DNA from 3 places in the Mesobacillus sp. MER 48 genome. Region 3 is predicted to be linked to each of the others. Evidence: riboswitches for the same ligand, from Rfam matches in the RefSeq annotation. Region 3 holds a riboswitch; each other region holds the start of a gene.
The links. Region 3 has a riboswitch for cobalamin ahead of M3593_RS21490 (ABC transporter substrate-binding protein). Riboswitches for the same ligand answer to the same signal wherever they lie in the genome.

Region 1 (6,870 bases), on a different contig from region 3:
CAGGATGCTGTCAGTGGATGTTCCTGTTGCCACTGACCCTGATAGCTTATCCCTTATTTCCAGATCGTGAAGCGCCTTTGTCTTCGCTTCAGTAGCTGTCATGATGCTCTGAATGAAAGCTTCCTCAGTCAGTTCTCCGCTGACGAATATCCAAATGTTTATCGTTCCAGGCGACATATCAAAAGAATAATACTCACTGCTTTTCGTGGCGTCTACAGCGTTTCCAACACCTGCCGTAACAACGATAAAGATTGAAAATCCTTCTGCCTGATAGTGCTTATAGGATACATCTTCAAGCATCACTGCCGTCATCATCCCGACTGTATCTTCAGGCTGTAATCCCTGCCCCTTCAAATATTGGATCATTTCTTCCCTATGGTCGCTGCAGTCATACCCTTTATCCACATGCCGGTTTACGAAAGTGCTGTACCAGCCGGTTCCCGCTCCGACAACTCCGGAAGACATCGTTCTTAATGGGATCGGAGAATTCAAGACAATGTAATCTTGCTTCATCTGAAGATGATTTTCTCCTAATTTTACTTGTGCTGGTTCATCTGAGCCGGCTGCTGGATTCAAGACTATTTCCTGCGCAGTAGCCATTGACTGTGGCTGCTTTTTTGTGTTCGTCTGTAAATTATTTGAAAACATCCGGGTAAACGGCTTTGGCAAGCTCCTCTACTCCTTCTGTCAGTCTCGGCCCAGTTCTTGTCACCTTATCGGAATGAACATCAACCACACGGTTTTCCTTTACAGCGGTAATCTTGTCCCAGCCTTTCCGGCTTATCACATTTTTCACCGGCTCATTCGTATAGTATCCATGCGTCGTGATGATCACATCCGGATTACTCTTAATGATGGCCTCTGGGTCCAGCTTTGGCCAACCTTCTTCTTTTACAGTGTTATCCGCATTAATGATTTGCAGCATTTCGTCAATGAAGGTATTCTTGCCAGCTGCATAAATTTCTGGTGTTGGTGATACTTCAACAAATACCAACTTTCTGTCTTCTTCTTTGATTTCCTTTGCTTGTGTTTTGATTTCTTCAATCTTTTTCTTCATGTCTGCAATCAAAGTATCGGCCTTTTCCTGTTCACCTGAGGCAGTACCAATCATGCTGATCGATTCATAAACTGCATTGAATGTCGTTGCGTCGTTAACGACAAGAACAGTGATTCCGGCATCCTTAAGCTGCTGGAGGCCAGCACCAGACGTATGTGCACCTGAAGCATGTGCAAGGACCAGATCAGGTTTTAAAGAAATGATTTTCTCAACATTAAATTCCATTCCGCCAATTTTCTCTTTCTCGGCCACTTCTTCAGGGAAATTATCAAAATCAGAAACTCCAATAATTTGATCATCAAGACCTAACCCGTATGCAATTTCTGTATTGCTTGGAATCAGGGAAACTATTTTTTCAGGCTTCGATTCGATTGTGACTTCTTGTCCGGTCCCATCCTTTATGCTAACAGGGAACTTTGCTTCTTCCTGTTGAACCGTTTCAGTTTTATTTGTCTTCTCCGCGTTCGACTGCTCAACATTGCCACACCCTGCCAATGCGCCAATTGTTAATAATAGTGCGAATAAAAAGGCATTCAACTTCTTCATCTGTCATTCCTCCGAATTATCATTTCGATTTGTTTCTGTAAACTTTTTGCACAACAAAATAAGACCGTTCTATAAAACTAAAAAAACACCTCCATTTTACTCATGGAGATGTTTGTATCGGTTCCTCTAATAAAAAGCCAGAATCGTTCCCAAACACCTCCTATCCTCGTAGGTTGTGACGCGAAGAATCAGGCAGGTCTCCTGGCTTCTGGTCATTGCTATCAAGCGCCTTCCCATACAAACAGTACAGTGGCATAAAGCTTGAAGCTCCCAGTTACAGTGGCGGGACCGCGTTGGAATTTCACCAACTTCCCTATTAAGTCTCTAAACTATTAAAATTCGTTTAGCAGACACCAGATTCTTTATGTATTAAATTTTCCGCTGGTATCAATTATACACAATTCGTGTCGAAAAAAGTGTGAATTTAGATAAATTATCTAAAATTAAATTTTAATAAGGGTCAAAAGCAGTAGGATACCATAAATAAAAAATCAAAAGACATCAATATAGCCTTTTGATTTTAAAGTTATGACTATCCTAATATTGTTTAGAAACTGCTCATGTTTGATTATTCTTCTCGCAATAGAATGGCTTCCTTCGCCATGACCGCAAGTTCGATTTTTTCAATTGTTTTGCAATAATTAGTTAAAATTTCTCCATCCACACTGACTTCCTTATGAAAATAATCGAGGACATGCCAATCCTCAAACCAATCCCCGCTCTCTGCCTCTTCATGACGGGTATCCGGCCAGGTGTATTTCAAGGGCGGGCTGTATAACCGCTCGGCACCCTTTCTTAACTCGCAATTCTTGATCCGACGCTTATAAAAGGACCGGGGGAAAGATTCATTTATATCATTAAACAAATGAGGCCAATAATCTTTCCTTGAGCCTGTGTGAGGATGTTCTTGGGCCCATTTCAAGACCCCAGCCAGAATTCTTTCTTGCTGAAAAAGAAGCGAATACAACTTTTTTCCAAATAAAATTCTCTCGTGGAGCGAAGTGAAGTAGCGTAACGTGCCGCCGTTAAGGGAAGCTTTCACCTTTTTGTTCCCGGCACAACAGGGAAAAATGATATTGTTGAAATTCAAAAAATCGTACATTTTAAAGCTGACCGTACCTGTTACGATTTTTTTATAATGCTGATTTTGGATCAATCTTTTTTCCAGATAGCTCTGTTCATTGATCACCATCGCAAACGCCAATGCAGCTTGATCACCACTATTCCAAAAATAACGCCACATCGTTTCCATGAAGGTGGAAACATGAAAGTACCGTAAAAGATGGAACATTTCCTTTCTGCCTCTCACACTCAGGTCATAGATCAAAAATTGAGGATACACATCTTGAAATATCAACCAGCTGCCGCGCTCCAAAAAGGAAAAAAGGTCTTTCTGATCCTTATCAGATAAAAGCTTTGTCAGCAACTCCCCTTTTAAATCCGTCATGTTCCATCCGACGTTTCGCGATACCATATGTCCGAGGAAAGCCCAATGGATTTCAGGGTGTTGTTGGTAAAACTGAAAATAAGCCTGCGTCCGTGTTACATTGTTTCGATTGAGTTGTCTCGTCTGCTCTTTTATAAAATAAATCCATCCTTTATCTTTTTCTGATAAATCAGGCAGATGACCGAAAGCTTTCTTTTTCGACTTTTTCTTTAATTCTTTTTTTACATCTGAGAAAGATTTAAGCAAGAACGGCATCATCCTTCATAAACGTTCATTTTGTGTGGATCATTCATTCCCATCAAAGGAATGCATATTCATTTTGCACAAGGAATATGAATACAAAGATGTATATTCGGGAGAGGATGGGTTCAATGAGGCATCGGGTATATAAGGAAATGAGCAGAATCGTTGATCAGCTGATCCAGGACCAATCAGAAAACGGTGCCTGGCATTACCCTTTCGAGACCGGGATCGTAACGGACTGCAGTATGATTATCTTATTACGGACATTGGAGATTGATGATGAAGAATTAATAAAAGAATTGGTGGATCGGATTGCCGGAGAACAGCAGGAGGATGGGTCATGGAAGTTGTTTCATGACCAAGAAAAAGGAGATCTAACATCCACTGTGGAGGCTTATTATGCCCTTCTTTATTCTGGTTACCGGGATAAAAAGGATCCGGAAATCCAGGCAGCCAGGCAGTTTATTTTGGCCAACGGAGGTGCCTCGGAAGTCCATTTGTTTCTAAAAATCATGCTGGCCCTGACAGGACAATGTGAGTGGCCGCACCTCCCTATAAATATTGAAGTGATGCTTATACCAGACTCCTTTCCAATCAACCTTTTTGACATCTCCGTATACGGAAGAGCCAACCTTATCCCTTTTTTGATTCTCGCCAATACGAATTTCCGTAAGCGAACACCACGATCACCCGATCTCTCCGATTTATTTCAAAACAAAGAAGTTCGTTTTTTAACAGAAGATCAAGAAGAAGATGCGCGCTCGCTGATCAATTGGATTAAACAAGGGATAAAGGGATTGAAATCCCATGGAAACCTTCGCGAGTTGGCCTTATATCGTGCCGAAAAGTATATGCTGGACCGATTCGAACCAGACGGTACCTTCTTGAATTATTTCAGTTGTACTACCCTAATGATTTTTGCCTTAATGGCTAGAGGCTATCATACTACACATCCGGTGATTACCCGTGCAGTGCAAGGGTTGAAAGCAATGGCCACCCGGATCGACGGAAAACTCCACTGCCAGTACACGACGGCTACGGTCTGGAATACAACCTTGGTTAATTATGCTCTGCAAGAATCCGGTATTACCTATTCATCCAACACTGTTCAAAAAGCAAATGAATACATTCTCTCCCGTCAGCATCTCAAATACGGGGATTGGGCCAATCATGCACCAGACCTGTTACCAGGAGGCTGGGGATTTGCGGACCTGAACACGTTCCACCCAGATATTGACGACACAACCGCTGCACTAAGGGCGATCCGTACTTTGGCCACAGAGAAAGTGGATTGCCGGCAGGCATGGGATCGTGGAGTAAACTGGCTCACTTCCATGCAAAACAATGATGGTGGCTGGGCGGCATTCGAAAAGGATGTAGATAAAAAATTATTGACCTTGTTACCGATAGAAGGAGGAAAGGATTTATTGATTGACCCGTCCACGGTTGATTTAACAGGAAGGACATTGGAGTTCTTGGGCAACTTTACCAATTTGGATTTTCACCACCCGATGATTAAAGATGGCATTCGCTGGCTGTTGCGGCATCAAAATTCTGATGGTTCCTGGGTGGGCCGTTGGGGTGTGTATATTTATGGTACGTGGGCGGCAGTAACAGGAATGATTGCAGTTGGGGTATCCCCAAAGCATCCAGCCATTCAAAAGGCGCTAACATGGTTGCGGTCAATCCAGAAACCAGACGGCGGATGGGGAGAATCCTGTAAAAGTGATATCAAAAATCGTTATGTACCGTTGGGCGAAAGTACTCGCACGCATACCGCATGGGCTCTTGACACACTGATTACAGCAGCAACTGAAGTTACACCTGAAATTGAAAACGGTGCAGCTTTTTTAGTGGATAGGAAGGAAAAAGAGTGGACGACAGCCTATCCAAAAGGAAGAGGAATGGCTGGATCCTTTTATATCAATTACCATTGTTATGAATATGTTTTTCCATTACTAGCTCTGGCTCATTTTCAAAAATTAGCTGGCGGACAGCTACTAACCGGTGAATAACATACCAATGATTTGTATTTTCATAACGTCTCTTGTTCGGCCTTTGGCATATTATAAAATCCTGTCCCATAAAATGCAAAATAGATGACAGTACAAGGAGGTAGCGAAAGATGCTAGAGGCGCTCCACCAATTTTTAGATCTGAAAACATTAATCTGGTTGTTTCCGATTATTTTCATTTTCCATGATCTAGAAGAAATCATCACCATTGAATCTTCCATGGATGCAAACAAATATCTGAAAACCAACTTCGTCGAGATGACATTAAGAATGAGGAAAAAGCTAGGTTCCACCGCTGCCGAGCTTGCTGTTTCAGCTACATGGATTTTACTGATTATCTCCTTCACTTCAGTGATGACCGCTAAATTTTCATCTAATGCAGAAGGTTTTCTTATGTTTACCGCCATTCTTAATTTATTTGTTTTGCAGGCAACCATGCACATCGTTCAAAGCATTAAGTTCAGGAGTTATACACCTGGGATCATAACGGCACTGTTCCTGCTTATCCCTTACTGCCTCGTTACCTATTATTTTTTAGCCAAATCTGAACTGATGGACTGGCAATTGATCCTCACCAGTCTTCCGATTAGTTTGATCATGATCCTGGTTTTCCTGGTCGGCAATCTTTTAGGGCGGTATTTTATTCGATAACTAGCCCGAAATTTTTTATAGGCCTCCCAGAATGATGATGTGTTCAGACTTTGCTTATTTTAACAACACATTAATAGTCTCCGAACTTCTTATAATAACAGTTATCTTTTACCGTATTTCTACTGGTGACTTGTATTCAGTAAATTATTGGATGTGACCACGTGCAGGTTACCAGTTTTTCACCATTGGACGATCAATCAACTATTTTAAATACTGCTTTTGCTAATTTTGAAATCAAACGTATCAGTCCCTCAGAAAGTAAAATTAAAACATCAAATACAGCATCGAAGAAGGCTCACCATTTTCCTTCTTTATACTCTATTTTTCTTCTTCGTTCCTCTCTTAATATTTTACGTTCTGCTAAAGACTTCATGATCATCCCTCCTATATATTTCCTTAAATACGGTTATACTCCATAAAAGTTTCGTTAATACTCAAAAAATTAATTTAAGAATTTTAATCCTTTCGATAAGAAGCAGAATCGTAAAGTAGAAACTTCTTTTTTTCTAAAAATGGATAATTTTTCTGAAAAATATGTTACGATAGTTTTAGTTATATTTACCTATAGGAGGCACACAACTCATGGAAGCTTATATTTTACCTGTATTGATGTTTGTCATAGTTTGGATTCTGAACCGTAATTTTGCCACTATTAAGGGCTGGGTAGGAGAAAGACGAGTGGCCAACATCCTCTCTACTTAAGATCCGCAGGAACATACCTTGATGAATGACATCTATTTACCAAAAGAAAATGGCCAAACTACTCAAATTGACCATATTCTCATTTCACCTAAAGGCCTATTTGTCATAGAAACGAAGAATTATAAAGGCTGGATTACCGGCTCAGAACATAGCCAGTCTTGGAATCAGACAAATTATAAACGAAAAGATAAATTCTACAATCCAATCTGG
Region 2 (6,870 bases), on a different contig from region 3:
TGTAATGATTAATGGTGTTACGAATTGAACGACAGATACACCCATGTTGCCTAAACCGCCATTGATGCCGAGCGCAGTTCCACGTGCTTTTTTCGGGAAAAAGAAACTGATGTTGGATGAAGAACTTGAAAAGTTACCGCCACCCAGGCCGCACAGTGCAGCGAGTAAAAGCATCACTGAGTAAGGTGTGTCAGGATTCTGCACCGCGAAGCCGATGCCGACAGCCGGAATTGCGAGCACTGCAGTTGTCAGGACTGTCCAGTTGCGTCCGCCCATCATTCCTACTCCAAATGTGTACACAAAGCGCAGCGTGGCACCAACAAGACCAGGCATGGCTGCCAATGCGAAAAGCTGTTGATCAGTAAAATTAAAACCAATATCATTAAGGCGAATTGCAACCACAGACCAGATTTGCCAGACAATGAATGCGAGCATCAAGGAAGGTACCGAAATCCATAAGTTACGTTGGGCATGTTTTTTTCCTTCAGATTGCCAGAAACGATCGTCTTCAGGGTTCCATGTATTTATGCGAGCCATTTTAATTCCTCCATATGTGATATGAGTGTTTACAAGATTAATAAACCATTTATATCACACATCAGTTGTGACGAACCTCACATCTGGAGACACCATCACAATTCTGTCAAAAAGTCTTGAACAAATTTTGACAAGGAGCAGTGTAAGTCTGAGGGAAAACACCTATAGGAGTGTTTGGGCATGGGGAGTCTATTTTGATTTATGGCGCTCAAACGGATGAATTTACATGGAGAAAACATAAAAAGTGTGCGATTACATGACAACGAGATCGAGATTAGCCTCGAATAGAGGCAAAAAGCATGTCGGGGCGCCGGTTATTGGCGAAAATTCCAATATATCGACCACATTTTAAAATATATCAGCGGATTTTTGATTTTATCGACCACATTTAAGATTATATCGACCACATTTCGCAATATATCGACCAACTCATTATGGAATCCAGAAACATAAAAAAGCCTTATCCGGTTATGGATAAGGCTGTTCTTTGTTAATTTCTTTGCTTGATTGGCTCTCCAGCTAAAATAGGTCTAGAAATTGCCAGCTGCTTTTCTTTTAAAGGAGCAGGCTTGTTTTTCAAAAAGGTAAATAAGAAGCAGCCTGCGATGACGATGATACTGCCGGCGCCTTGGGTCCATGTCATTTTCTCACCCAAAAAAGCAAAGGCTAAAACAGCTGTGAATACTGGGTTGAAATTCAGAAACAGCCCGGCGGTACTTGGGCCGAGTTTATTTACCCCGATATTCCATAGGACCATGCAAAGGACTGTGGAGATCAGGCCTGTATATAAAATAGATTGGATGAATGATGCATTTACGTTTGTGACTGTGAAATCTGAAATCGTAAAAGGCAGAAGGACCAGCAAACCGAAAATGCCAGAATAAAGGATGGACATCATCGGTGTAACGGATGCCATCGCCCATTTGCTAAAGACCGAATACATTCCCCACATGCCCACTGCTGCCAGCATATAGAGATCCCCAGTGTTGACCTTCAAGGCAAACAATGACTCGAAATTTCCTTTTGAAAGAACAAGCAAAACGCCAAATAATGAGACGACCATTGAAAGGACCTGAAGAGAGTTTATTTTTTCCTTTAGAAAAAAGAAAGAGAATGCAGCAATTGAAAACATGTTTAACGTCGAGATTAAACCGACGTTGGTAGCCGACGTCTTTTCCAGGGCCATAAATTGCAATGCCTGAAACAAGGCCACGCCAGTGACACCCATCAAAAATAACGGGAGGATCGATTCCTTTGGAGGAATCAGCTTTTTTTCTATCCGCCAGATAAGAGGAATCAGGAAGATGATTGCAATAGCCCATCTTAGGATGGTCAGGGTGGCAGGGGAAGCATGCTCAACCAGCGTTTTTCCCACGATAAAATTACCGCCCCAAAGAAAGCTGGTCAGTAGCAATAAGATATAATATTTCACGTCATTTAGCTCCCCTTCTAAAAGAGCCATTGTGCACAATGACATTGTTCATATGAATTATTTTAACATTCTAGTTAAAAAACATAATGATATTTTGTATAATTTATATTATTTGAAATAAATGAAAGTAATATAGATTTTTAGTTTAAAAAATTCATTTTCGAATAGTGGTTAGATCTGTTTTTTGAATAATTGAAAAGGGTGATGAGTCATGGAGTCGATTGTCAGCAAAGTTTTGGACAATGTGGATATTAGAATTTTGGATTTACTGCAAAAGGATGCACAGCTAAGCAATCTTGAACTGTCAAAGCGTGTGAATTTATCGGCACCGGCGGTTCATGCAAGAATCAAGAGATTGGAGTCTGAAGGATATATCAAAAAGCAGGTCGCGATTTTAAATCATGAGAAGCTTGGTTTTGATTTGCTATGCTTTGTATTTATAAGCACCAATATGCACCAGGCTGAAATGCTCGCATCACTGGAAGGTTCATTGGAAGCAATGAAGGAAGTCCTCGAGTGTCATTGCTTATCAGGCGAGTATGATTATCTGCTAAAGGTTGCCTGCAAGGATCGCAAAGGCCTGGAGATATTTATTAGAAATCTGAATGAGCTGGGGGTCACCAGGATACAAACAAGCCTTGCTTTGAGGGAAATTAAGGATTCTACCGTTTTGCCAATACATGGTGATGAATAAAGAGTTAGATTTTTTAAAATATTGAATATATTTGTTTGGATATCCTATAATAAAGGGAGATAAGTTTGTCCTCACGATATACATAAATAGCATCTAATTTTTATTCAGGAGGTTATCATGGGTAGATTAGTTCATTTTGAAATTCATGTGAGTGATATGGATCGGGCTAAGAAGTTTTATGGAGAGGTATTCGGATGGTCATTTCAAGATTGGAGTGAATATGCAGGAATGCCATACTTCGGTGCTGTGACTGGCGATGAAAAAGAGCCTGGAATCAATGGTGCATTAATGCAGCGGCAGAGTGCTCCTCCAGAAGCTAACCAAGCATTAAATGGATTTGCATGCACAATGGGAGTAGAAAACTATGATGAAACTGAAGCGAAAATTCTCGAAAACGGCGGCAATGTGTCAATACCGAAATATGCCCTCCCTGGAATGGCGTGGCAAGGATATTATAACGATACTGAAGGAAATGTCTTCGGAATTCATCAGCCTGATGAGAATGCGAAATAGAATCTTTGGTAGGTGAACAATATCCGAGATGATTGAATAAGTGCGCTCGAGGCATGGCCAAAACTTAAATCCACAAAAGACTTCTTCTTGTGGATTTTTTTTGTGCCCGTAATGTTTAATCAAACGTTTGATTAAATTTATTGATAATAAGCGAATTCAGGTTGAGCGTGGCCGGCCCCCATGGGATTCTCCGCTTGCGGGGTTATGTTCCAAGCATCAGCGTTTCAATTTATTGGCGAAAATTTAATTATATCGGCCACATTTCCAAATATATCAGCGGATTTTTGATTTTATCGACCACATTTAAAGATTTATCGACCACATTTCGCAATATATCGACCACACTCATAATTGGCGTGCTGTTATGAAAATAGTTGAAAAACCCTCAGAGATGATTTACTATCAATTCATAACACGATATATTGTGTTGGAAAGAGATTAATATAACTAAATATTGAAATTGCCGGTAAGTATGGTGTCTGAACAAGACTTAATAGGGAATCTGGTGAAAGTCCAGAACTGTTCCCGCAACTGTAAGTGCTGACGAAATAAGGATGAACCACTGTCTTAAAAATGGATGGGAAGGCCTTAAAGTAGGGTGAAGCACAAGTCAGGAGACCTGCCATATTTATGCGTGTTATCTTCTTCGGGAATTGGGAAGGTATTACGGGGATAAATTGATAGGCTCATGTAATTTTGCAGATACATATGAGGTGTTAATTGATCAACGTTACTTAAACCCATCTTTCGAGATGGGTTTTTCTCATTTTCAGGGAGCATTTTTCAAACAGGAGGTCAGGAATGGAAGGATTATCTACAAATGTGTCCAGGACTTTGCAGAACCGGCTGGTTTTGCCTCCGGACACGAATCATCTTGGAACGATTTTTGGCGGCACCGTGTTGTCCTATATTGATGAAATCGCAGCGATTGCAGCGATGAAGCACAGCAGGATGGCAGTTGTTACGGCTTCGATTGACTCAGTGAATTTCCTGTCATCGGCAGTAGTGGGCGATATCTTAACGCTTGAAGCTGTGGTGATTTCAACAGGGAGGACGTCGATGGAAGTGTTCGTGAAAGTGGAAAGCGAGAACTTGAATACGCGTAAAAAGACTTTGACGACCACCTCGATTTTAACCATGGTGGCAAAGGATGAAAAAGGTGTGCCCGTTCCGGTCGCCGGGGTCATTCCGGAAAGTATTGAGGAATGGGAGCTGTTCAACACGGCGGACATGAGAAGGCAGCATAGGCTGGAAAAGAAAAAAAGTAAACAAGCAGGAGGAGTCATCGATGAAAATTCAAGTAAAGGATGATCATGCAGCCAAACGGATTGCAGAAATTGAACAATCGTTCCCTCAATTAAATTTTTCACCATTCAAAGAAAAGGTCGACCAGGTCCTTGAAGCCAAGAATATGACAGACGATCAACTCGAGAACATGTTAATTTTGACAGCAGTCGAACGAATCGGCCGTATTGAACCTGACTGGACCTATGTGGCAGCACGCTTTTACTTGAAGAAATTGTACAAGCTTAGTGCAGGCTTTCGGGAAGGAGTTGGTTATGGATCCTTCTATGATTTAATCAATAGACTGATAGGAATCGGGATTTATGATAGCCGAATAGTAAAGGCTTATTCCCAGGAAGAAATCGAATATCTTGAAAAAGTGATCGATCCCGAGAGAGACAAATTATTTACCTACATAGGGCTTGCCACGATGGCGGAAAGGTATCTTGCACGCACTCAAAAAGGCGATTTTGCGGAGCTGCCGCAGGAGAGATTCATGATCATCGCGATGACCTTGCTGGCAGAAGAACCGATGGAAAAGCGGCTTGGATTGGTAGAGGAGGCATACTGGGCGCTGTCCAATCTCTATATGACCGTAGCAACACCGACACTTGCGAATGCTGGCAAAAGCTATGGCCAGCTGTCGAGCTGCTTTATTGATACGGTAGCGGATGATTTAAGAAGCATCTATGATTCCAACACGGATATCTCAACCTTGAGCAAGAATGGCGGCGGCATAGGCGTGTACTTGGGAAAAATCAGAAGCCGCGGCAGTGATATCAAAGGTTTCAAAGGGATCAGTTCCGGAGTGATCCCGTGGATGAAACAGTTGAATAACACCGCGGTTTCGGTTGATCAATTAGGGCAGCGCCAGGGTGCGATTGCTGTTTACCTTGATGTCTGGCATAAAGATATCTTCCCGTTCCTTGATGCAAAGCTGAACAATGGAGACGAGCGCCAGCGGACCCATGACATATTCACAGGCATTTGCATTCCTGATTTATTTATGGAACAGGTAGAAAAGCGGGGCGACTGGTATCTGTTTGATCCACATGAAGTAAGGCGGGTAATGGGATTTTCGCTTGAAGATCATTTTGATGAGGAAAAGGGTGCAGGTTCATTCCGGGAAAAGTATTGGGCATGCGTCATTCATCCAGGGTTGTCACGTGAAGTGGTGCCGGCAATTGAAATCTTTAAATCGATCATGGTCTCTCAGCTAGAAACCGGCACGCCTTACATGTTTTACAGGGACCAGGTCAACAGGCTGAATGCCAACCACCATAAAGGGATGGTTTACTGCAGCAACCTATGCACGGAAATCACCCAGAACATGAGCCCAACTCTCCTTGAAGAAGAAACAATCGAGGACGGAAGAATTTTAATTTATAAAAAGCCTGGTGATTTTGTCGTCTGCAACCTGTCCTCGATTTCCCTTGCCAAAAGTGTAATGGATGATGTACTTGAACGAGTGATCAATATTCAAGTCAGGATGCTGGATAATGTCATCGATATCAATGAAATCCCTGTGCTGCAGGCACAAATAACCAACAAGAATTATCGGGGAATCGGTCTTGGAACATTCGGCTGGCACCATCTTCTGGCTCTGAAAGGAATCAAATGGGAAAGCGAAGAGGCGGCAGAATATTGTGATGCCCTCTATGAAGAGATTGCCTGCTTAACCATCAGCGCAAGCCTTGAGCTGGCAAAAGAAAAAGGGGCATATCCTTATTTTGAAGGTTCCGATTGGTCGACAGGACAGTTTTTCGAGAAGAGACAGTACAATGGTGAAAGATGGGATGCTTTAGCCGAAGAGGTAAAGCAGAATGGCATCCGGAACGGTTACCTGATGGCGGTGGCACCTAACTCTTCAACATCGATTCTGGCGGGTTCGACAGCAAGTATTGATCCAATTTTCAGGCTCGAATATTCTGAGGAAAAGAAAGATTACAAGATTCCAGTGACTGCACCTGATCTATCAGCAGAAACAATGTGGTTTTACAAGACGGCCTACAATGTTGACCAGCATTGGAGCATCAAACAGAATGCGCGGCGCCAGCGCCATATCGACCAATCCATTTCATTTAATTTTTATGTGAAAAATACCATCAAGGCAAAAGCGCTGCTGGACCTGCATATGGATGCCTGGAAATCAGGGCTGAAGACGACATATTATGTCCGCTCCACGTCGAGCAGTGATTTTGATGAATGTGAAAGCTGCCATAGCTAAGGGAGGAGGGAAAATCATGACCCAATTAAAGAAAAGATCACTTGTAGATGTTGGGGCACCGAATGCTTCGACAGGGATTATAAATGGGCAAAGTTCAAATATCCTGAATTGGGATGATGTCCGCTTTCCATGGGCATATCCAAAATACAAGCGAATGCTGGGGAATTTCTGGACCCCTTTTGA
Region 3 (6,870 bases):
GACTCGCTGTGCGTTTTTTGCGTTTATGGAATTGTTTAAGTTATTTTGTGAAGTTATACACTTAAACGTTAGCAGTTTAGGTGAAGAAGGGTTTTCAGAGTAAGGTGAAGAAAATATTAGTGATTGATATGATTTGGTCAGGCGGGTGAGAAAATGATTAATTATTATGGTACATCCAGATTAGAAACGGATCGATTAGTTCTTCGGAAGATTGAACTTTCTGATGCTCAAAGTATATTTGATCATTGGCTTTCAGATGATCGAGTAATGGATAATCTTATAAAAGGTGCACACAAGTCTTTAGCAGAAACTATTGAGAGGGTAACAGAAATCGTAAGTAAATATGATACCCAGGATTTCTGTTATTGGGGTATAGAACTGAAAGCAAGTGGTGAATTGATTGGAGCTATTGACCTCTTCAATTTTGATAGTATGACTGAGAATTGTGAAGTAGGTTATTCAATCGGTTACACCTGGTGGAACAAGGGGTATGGAACTGAGGCATTAAGAGCTGTCATTGAATTTGGCTTTAGACATATGAACATTCACAAAATATCAGCAGCACATAATACTGATAATCCAGCCTCTGGAAAAATAATGCGTAAAGTGGGAATGGAACAAGAAGGAACCTTTAAGCACATGATTCGAAATGCCAAGAATCATTATAAGGATTGTGCTGTATATGGGCTCCTTCAGGAAGATTATTTTAAAAATGTGAAGTGACAAAAGGTGAGCGTTAGTTGGTGAGATAATATATGGATACAAAGGGACCGATAGTTCTATAACGGTCTCTTTTTTATGGCTTCAGCATATAAACCTGCAGACATTTTAACAAGTCAATCCATAAGTGGCTGCCAGTCTTCAGACTGATATTTGATGTTTTCTACTTCAAAACCAAATCCGTAAGCTTGGTCTCAGCCTTTTTTCATTTATGCCTCCGATGTGAGAGGGTGCTTGAAAAAACGCGGGAACTCTTGTCCGATGCCAATTTTTACAAATAATTCTCCGTCCCGTTTAAAAGGAAGTGATCGAAAGTCCAAATCCTTGTAGTCAGGTGTGTAATGAAAGACAACTTCCCCTACAGGAAGGATATTGGTGATATTCACCGGCGAGGTGCTGATTACATCATACAGTTGGACCTGACCGTTCTCTTCCGTGAAAATGACAATCGCGTCCTCTTTCTCAGCATAATAAAGATGGTCGGGAAAAACATTCAGGATATGGTACATGGTGATGCCGCCAGAGTTTGCAGTCGCAAAGGCCTGGGAAACTGGCGCTCTCCCATAAACAATTTTTTCAATCTGCTTAAGATCTGCCGGAATCTCCAGTTTCCTTAATCCTGCCCGGTCTGTATTAGAAGGAATTATCGTTGAAAACTGGTGCTCCTCAACCCGTTCAAAACCGAACTTCGGGTAAAAATCAAGCACGCTGTCATTGGCGAACAGATACATGTAATCATACTTTCCCTCATATTCGGCCAGCACATGGTTCATCAGACTTGCTGACAACCCTTTATGGCGATAATCAGGGTGCGTCATTACAGTACCAATTTGCAGGGCTTTGCGGCTTTTTCCAGCTATGATCAACTCAAGCTCATTGACCGATACATTCGCAACCACCCGACCGCCATCCGTATAGGAAAACGGAATATATCGACTTCCCCAATACCCTTTTTCATGCCAGTTGGTAAAATCAAGTCCGAAAATGTCGGAGGCAAGCTGGATGAAACTTTTCCTCAAAACATTATTATCACGATAATTGCTTACTAGCTTCATAGATCAAAACTCCTGTCACTTGAGGCAAACATATAGGTTTTATGATGGAACCGGATTCCATAAATCAGCCCCATCGCCAGCATATTGCCCATAAGCGAGCTTCCCCCATAACTGATGAAAGGCAGCGGGATTCCCGTTATCGGCAGCAGCTGGATAGTCATTCCGACGTTTTGGAAGACGTGGAAAGTAATCATGCTAATGACACCTGCACTAATATAGGTATTGAAAGGGTCATTCGTATCCAGTGCCGTTTTTGTCAGATGGTAGATAAGCAGAAAGTACAGGCTAATGACAAAACTGCCGCCGACAAAGCCGAATTCCTCGCCAATGACACTGAAAATAAAGTCTGTATGGCTTTCAGGAATATAGACTTCACTGCCATTGAGACCTTTTCCAGTCAGCATGCCAGAGCCAATCGCACTGAGGGATTTTAGCAGATGGTAGCCATATTCCGGGTAGCTCTCCGGATCAAGCCAGGCATAGATGCGCCCAAACTGATACGTTTTTACCCCCAGGTATTTTTTCAGGATCTCAGGCTTCCAGATGACGAGATACAGAATGCCGGCCCCAAGTACAGCTCCACCGCCATAGAGAGGCAGGATGATTTTCCACGTAATGCCTGAAACTAGGATGATTCCTGTGAAAATCGCAATCACGACCAGGGAAGTTCCGAGGTCAGGCTGCATCATGATCATCCCTAACGGTAAGGCGGTGATAAGGCCAAGCTTGATGAACAGCAGGAAATCTGTTTGGAGTGTCTTTCTAGGATGATTTTTATGGTGGGTATAGATGGCGCTGCTCAAGGCAAGAATCAAAAAGACTTTCATGAATTCAGAAGGCTGGATTGAACCGAATGGCTCGATGAAAAACCAGCTTTTGGCCCCGTTTCTTTCTTCGGCAATGCTGGCAGGAGCGAAAAACAGGAAGACGAGCAGGAAAACTCCGAAGCCGTATAAATACCAGGAGAGCTTGCGGTATTGTTCACTGTCGAACATCATTACTACTGCAATGATACCTGAACCGACGACATACCAGAATATTTGCTTATATAAAAAGTTCTGGCCAACATATTGCCCGGTCTTCTGGGCGCTATAAATGGCGAGACAGCTGGTCAGAAAAAACAGCATTAAGAGAAGTGTTAACGTCCAATCAAAGCGGTCGAATTTTTTTGTGGATTTATCCATTTGCTACACCCTGTCCAAAATCATTTTTACAATATCGTTTACCAGGTATCTTTCGCCTGTACGAGAATGTATTACCATTTTATGCTAGCAGACGAATATTATCCTCACAATCCCTGAGCAGGTAATATGTCCCTATAAGTATTAGACGAATGACAGGAGGGTTTAGTTTCTTTTGAAAAGGGATTCTTTTAACCGGAAAGGTGGATAATAATTATGTTTTTGAGGATTCAAAATAAGATATTTTCCACCGTTTTTGTTAGAATGGAAGAAGCGTCATTTGTACGGAGCCGCTGGCATTCTGCAGCTTAGAATTTTCCGGGAGGTTTTGCTGTTGAAAAAGAACCATCCTTATAGCAGGGATTTATTATATCTCCACATGAACGAACGGGACCATTATGTACTTTCGCACGGAATCGAATTCCATGAATTTTCGAGGTCGCTGCCTGATCCATTTAACCATCTTTTGCTGTTGAAGCATCGCTATGAGGATGGCGAATTCAACAGGCATACTTTATTTGAGTATGTACCAGGAGATAGTGCCGAAAAGCTGGTAGGAGCCAATGTACATGCATATGGAGATTTTTGCTGGATTGATTTTGAGGAAGTGGAAGCACTGAATGTGCTGACGGCCCAGGAAATTGCCGAACTTCTTTATCTCGGGCATATCAAGCATCATTTGAAGCTGCCTTTTTACAATCAGCTTAATAATCGTTTTGTGTACCTGTCCAATGAGGACGGCTGGTTCAATAAGATCTATTACCGCAATTTCAATGACTTTTTCCGCATGCTTGGCAATGTCCTGTCAGGAAAACTCGGAGAAATGAAACCGGAAAAAACGCTGCTTGGAATCCGGAAAAAGAAGTCCTATCCATCTGTAAGCAAGGAAATCCTGAAATCACTGATACCAGCCTTGAAGGAAGGGGCTGTGTTTTCGCTGAAGAATATCCAGCAGAACCGCAACAAGATTGAAATACCGATCTGGATTATCGGAGATTTTGCCAACATGGATGATATGCAGGATGAATATAAAGAAGCAAGCCGGAGCAATCCTGACGGCAGGCTTGTTTTCGATAAAAAGTTGAAGGAATGGAGCTTGCTTGCACAATAAGTCGAAAAAACAAAATTTTTGCAGCAGCTTTTGGCAATTCGTGTATAATGAGTTGGAGCGGAAAATTACATAACGATCTGAACAGGTGTCTTTTATAACAAGACTTAATAGGGAAGTTGGTGAAAATCCAACGCGGTCCCGCCACTGTAAATGGGAGCAAGCTGCAACATGCCACTGTACAAATGTATGGGAAGGCGCAGCGAGCATTGACCATGAGCCAGGAGACCTGCCTGTCCATTGCACCAAGCAAACCTACGAGGATAGGGAGGTGCCGACAGGCTTTATGTCTTTTTTGATAAAAACATTTGCTTACTCGGACATCTCCCCTTCAGGTGGAGATGTTTTTTATTTATATCGAAAAAACGGAGGAGAAGTAAATGAAGAAATTATTGTTGATATGGGTGGCGGCTGCCATGATCCTGGCTGGCTGCGCTACTGGTGCACAGCCAGAAAAAAAGGAAGGCGAAAAAAACGCGCAGGAACAGAAGACAGGATTTCCTGTCACGGTAAAAGATGCGTTTGATGAAGAAGTTGTCATTGAAGAAAAGCCTGAAAAGATCATTTCCCTGATTCCGAGCAACACGGAAATCGTTTATGCGCTTGACAGCGGGGACGCAATTGTCGGCGTCACAGATTTCGACAATTATCCAGAAGAAGCAATGTCTAAGGAAAAAGTCGGCGGAATCGAGTTTAATATTGAAAAAATGATCTCGCTGAAGCCGGATCTTGTCCTTGCCCCTGGGTCCACCGCAGACACGGCCAAAGAAGGTCTGCAGCAACTAAAGGACGCAGGAATTGCGGTTGTCGTGGTGAATGATGCGCAGTCATTTGAAGAAGTGTATCAGTCAATCGAGATGATTGGAAAATCGATTGGTGAGACTGAAAAAGCAGCCGAGCTAGTAGATTCGATGAAAAACAGCTTCACAGAACTGAAGAAGAAAGCGGAATCCATTAAGCCAGAAGAGCAAAAGACTGTATTTGTTGAGGTCTCGCCTGAACCGGAAATCTACACCGCCGGCAATCATACGTTTATCAATGAAATGCTTGAGTTGATTGGTGCGAAGAACGCTGCCGGTGACATGGAAGGCTGGCCGAAAGTCGACCCGGAAGTCATGGTTGAGCGTAATCCGGATGTCATTGTGACAACCTATGGATATTATACGGAGAAGCCAGTTGAGCAGGTGCTTGCGCGGAAGGGCTGGAACAATGTAAAAGCGGTCAAGGACCAGCAGGTATTCGATGTCCACTCCGATCTTGTTACCCGTTCTGGCCCAAGGCTCGCTGAAGGAGCGGAGGTACTTGCAAAAGCCATTTACCCGGACGTTTTTAAATAATAAAGGATTAGCATATGTTTTTGCTGCAGCATTTTTGATCATCTCAATGCTGCTGGGAATATCGATCGGAACGGTTTCCATTCCTGTACCCGCTATCATCAAAATCATTGGTGCTGACATTTTCCGTTTTCAGGGAGAGGGAATCGATCCGATGCATGCAAGTATTGTTATGGAAATCAGGCTGCCCCGCGTGCTGCTGGCAGGACTGGTTGGCGCGTCACTAGCGATTGCCGGTGCCGCGTTTCAGGGCCTGTTGCGAAATCCGCTGGCAGATCCCTATACGCTCGGGATTTCTTCAGGTGCCTCCATTGGTGCGGTCGTTACGCTGTTTTTTGGCCTCTCACTGCCGCTGATCGGTGCCTTCACCTTGCCGGTGCTCAGCATTCTGTTCGCATTCGCCACTGTGTTGTTTGTGCTGTTTTTTGCCCGGAAAGTCGACAGGCTGCTCAGGGTGGAAACCATTATTTTGACGGGAATCATTTTAAGCTCCTTTCTAGGGTCGTTCATTTCGCTTATGATTGCTCTCTCAGGCGAAGAGCTGAGGCAAATCATTGGCTGGCTGCTCGGCAGCGTATCGATGCGCGGCTGGGAGTATATAAAAATCATTTTTCCTTTCTTTATGATTGGTCTGGTGATTTTACTGGCAAATACAAGGGAACTGAATGCGATGTCCTTTGGCGAGGAACGGGCTCAGCATCTCGGCGTCAATGTCGAGCGTCGGAAGCTTTTGATTTTGCTGTCGGGTTCCCTTTTAACAGGTTCAGCGGTTGCTGTATCGGGGACGATTGGTTTCGTTGGTCTCGTCATTCCGCATCTGACCAGGACTGTCTGGGGACCTGACCATCGTCATTTGCTGCCGTTATCGGTGCTGATTGGCGGTGGATTCCTGATTCTTGCTGATTTAATATCCCGGACTATCATCGCACCCTCGGAATTGCCGATTGGCGTAATCACGGCATTAATCGGAGCACCGGTTTTTGCGTTAATTTTAATGAAAAATCGCAGGGAAAGAAGTGCTGGCCGATGATCACAGTGAAGAATTTGACAGGCGGATATGCGGGCGGCGAGGTGCTGAAGGAAATCTCCTTTGAGGTTGGCAAGGGTGAGTTGTTCGGAATTCTTGGACCAAACGGAAGCGGGAAAACCACGCTGTTAAAAATGATCAGCGGCGCTTTGGAATTCCGGGAAGGTGCCATCGAGCTGGATAGCCGGCCATTGACCCAGTATACACCGAAGCAGCTTGCGAGGATGATGGCAGTCCTGCCGCAGCATTCTGACCAGGCCTTCCCGTATAGTGTGAAAGAGACCGTTTCGCTTGGCCGTTATGCGCACCAGAAAGGGTGGTTCCACAGCTGGAGTGATGAGGATGAAGAGATTGTCCTCAAGGTGATGGACCAGACAGGGATCACCCATCTCCAGGAGAAATCGATCGTTGAACTATCCGGCGGCGAAAGGCAGCGGGTCTATCT

Region 1: linked by a shared signal. The riboswitch ahead of M3593_RS10900 (ABC transporter substrate-binding protein) and the one ahead of M3593_RS21490 (ABC transporter substrate-binding protein) in region 3 are both predicted to bind cobalamin.
Region 2: linked by a shared signal. The riboswitch ahead of M3593_RS19490 (acyl-CoA thioesterase) and the one ahead of M3593_RS21490 (ABC transporter substrate-binding protein) in region 3 are both predicted to bind cobalamin.

The regions. Positions count from the first base shown of each region.
Region 1 is NZ_JAMAUR010000002.1:919,994-926,863, reverse strand. Features, by position in the region: gene M3593_RS10905 (adenosylcobinamide amidohydrolase) at 1-669, opposite strand, end outside; gene M3593_RS10900 (ABC transporter substrate-binding protein) at 635-1,603, opposite strand; cobalamin riboswitch at 1,778-1,976, opposite strand; gene M3593_RS10895 (DUF2515 family protein) at 2,172-3,305, opposite strand; gene shc (squalene--hopene cyclase) at 3,422-5,308, shown strand; gene M3593_RS10885 (HXXEE domain-containing protein) at 5,419-5,958, shown strand; partial or broken gene M3593_RS24245 (nuclease-related domain-containing protein) at 6,676-6,870, shown strand, end outside.
Region 2 is NZ_JAMAUR010000007.1:45,746-52,615, reverse strand. Features, by position in the region: gene M3593_RS19510 (MFS transporter) at 1-537, opposite strand, end outside; gene M3593_RS19505 (DMT family transporter) at 1,028-1,969, opposite strand; gene M3593_RS19500 (Lrp/AsnC family transcriptional regulator) at 2,181-2,663, shown strand; gene M3593_RS19495 (VOC family protein) at 2,781-3,176, shown strand; cobalamin riboswitch at 3,633-3,817, shown strand; gene M3593_RS19490 (acyl-CoA thioesterase) at 3,978-4,487, shown strand; gene M3593_RS19485 (ribonucleoside-diphosphate reductase subunit alpha) at 4,465-6,687, shown strand; gene M3593_RS19480 (ribonucleotide-diphosphate reductase subunit beta) at 6,704-6,870, shown strand, end outside.
Region 3 is NZ_JAMAUR010000010.1:27,729-34,598, reverse strand. Features, by position in the region: gene M3593_RS21510 (GNAT family N-acetyltransferase) at 154-723, shown strand; gene M3593_RS21505 (GNAT family N-acetyltransferase) at 930-1,775, opposite strand; gene M3593_RS21500 (FtsW/RodA/SpoVE family cell cycle protein) at 1,772-2,959, opposite strand; gene M3593_RS21495 (hypothetical protein) at 3,291-4,067, shown strand; cobalamin riboswitch at 4,134-4,315, shown strand; gene M3593_RS21490 (ABC transporter substrate-binding protein) at 4,445-5,401, shown strand; gene M3593_RS21485 (FecCD family ABC transporter permease) at 5,367-6,428, shown strand; gene M3593_RS21480 (heme ABC transporter ATP-binding protein) at 6,425-6,870, shown strand, end outside.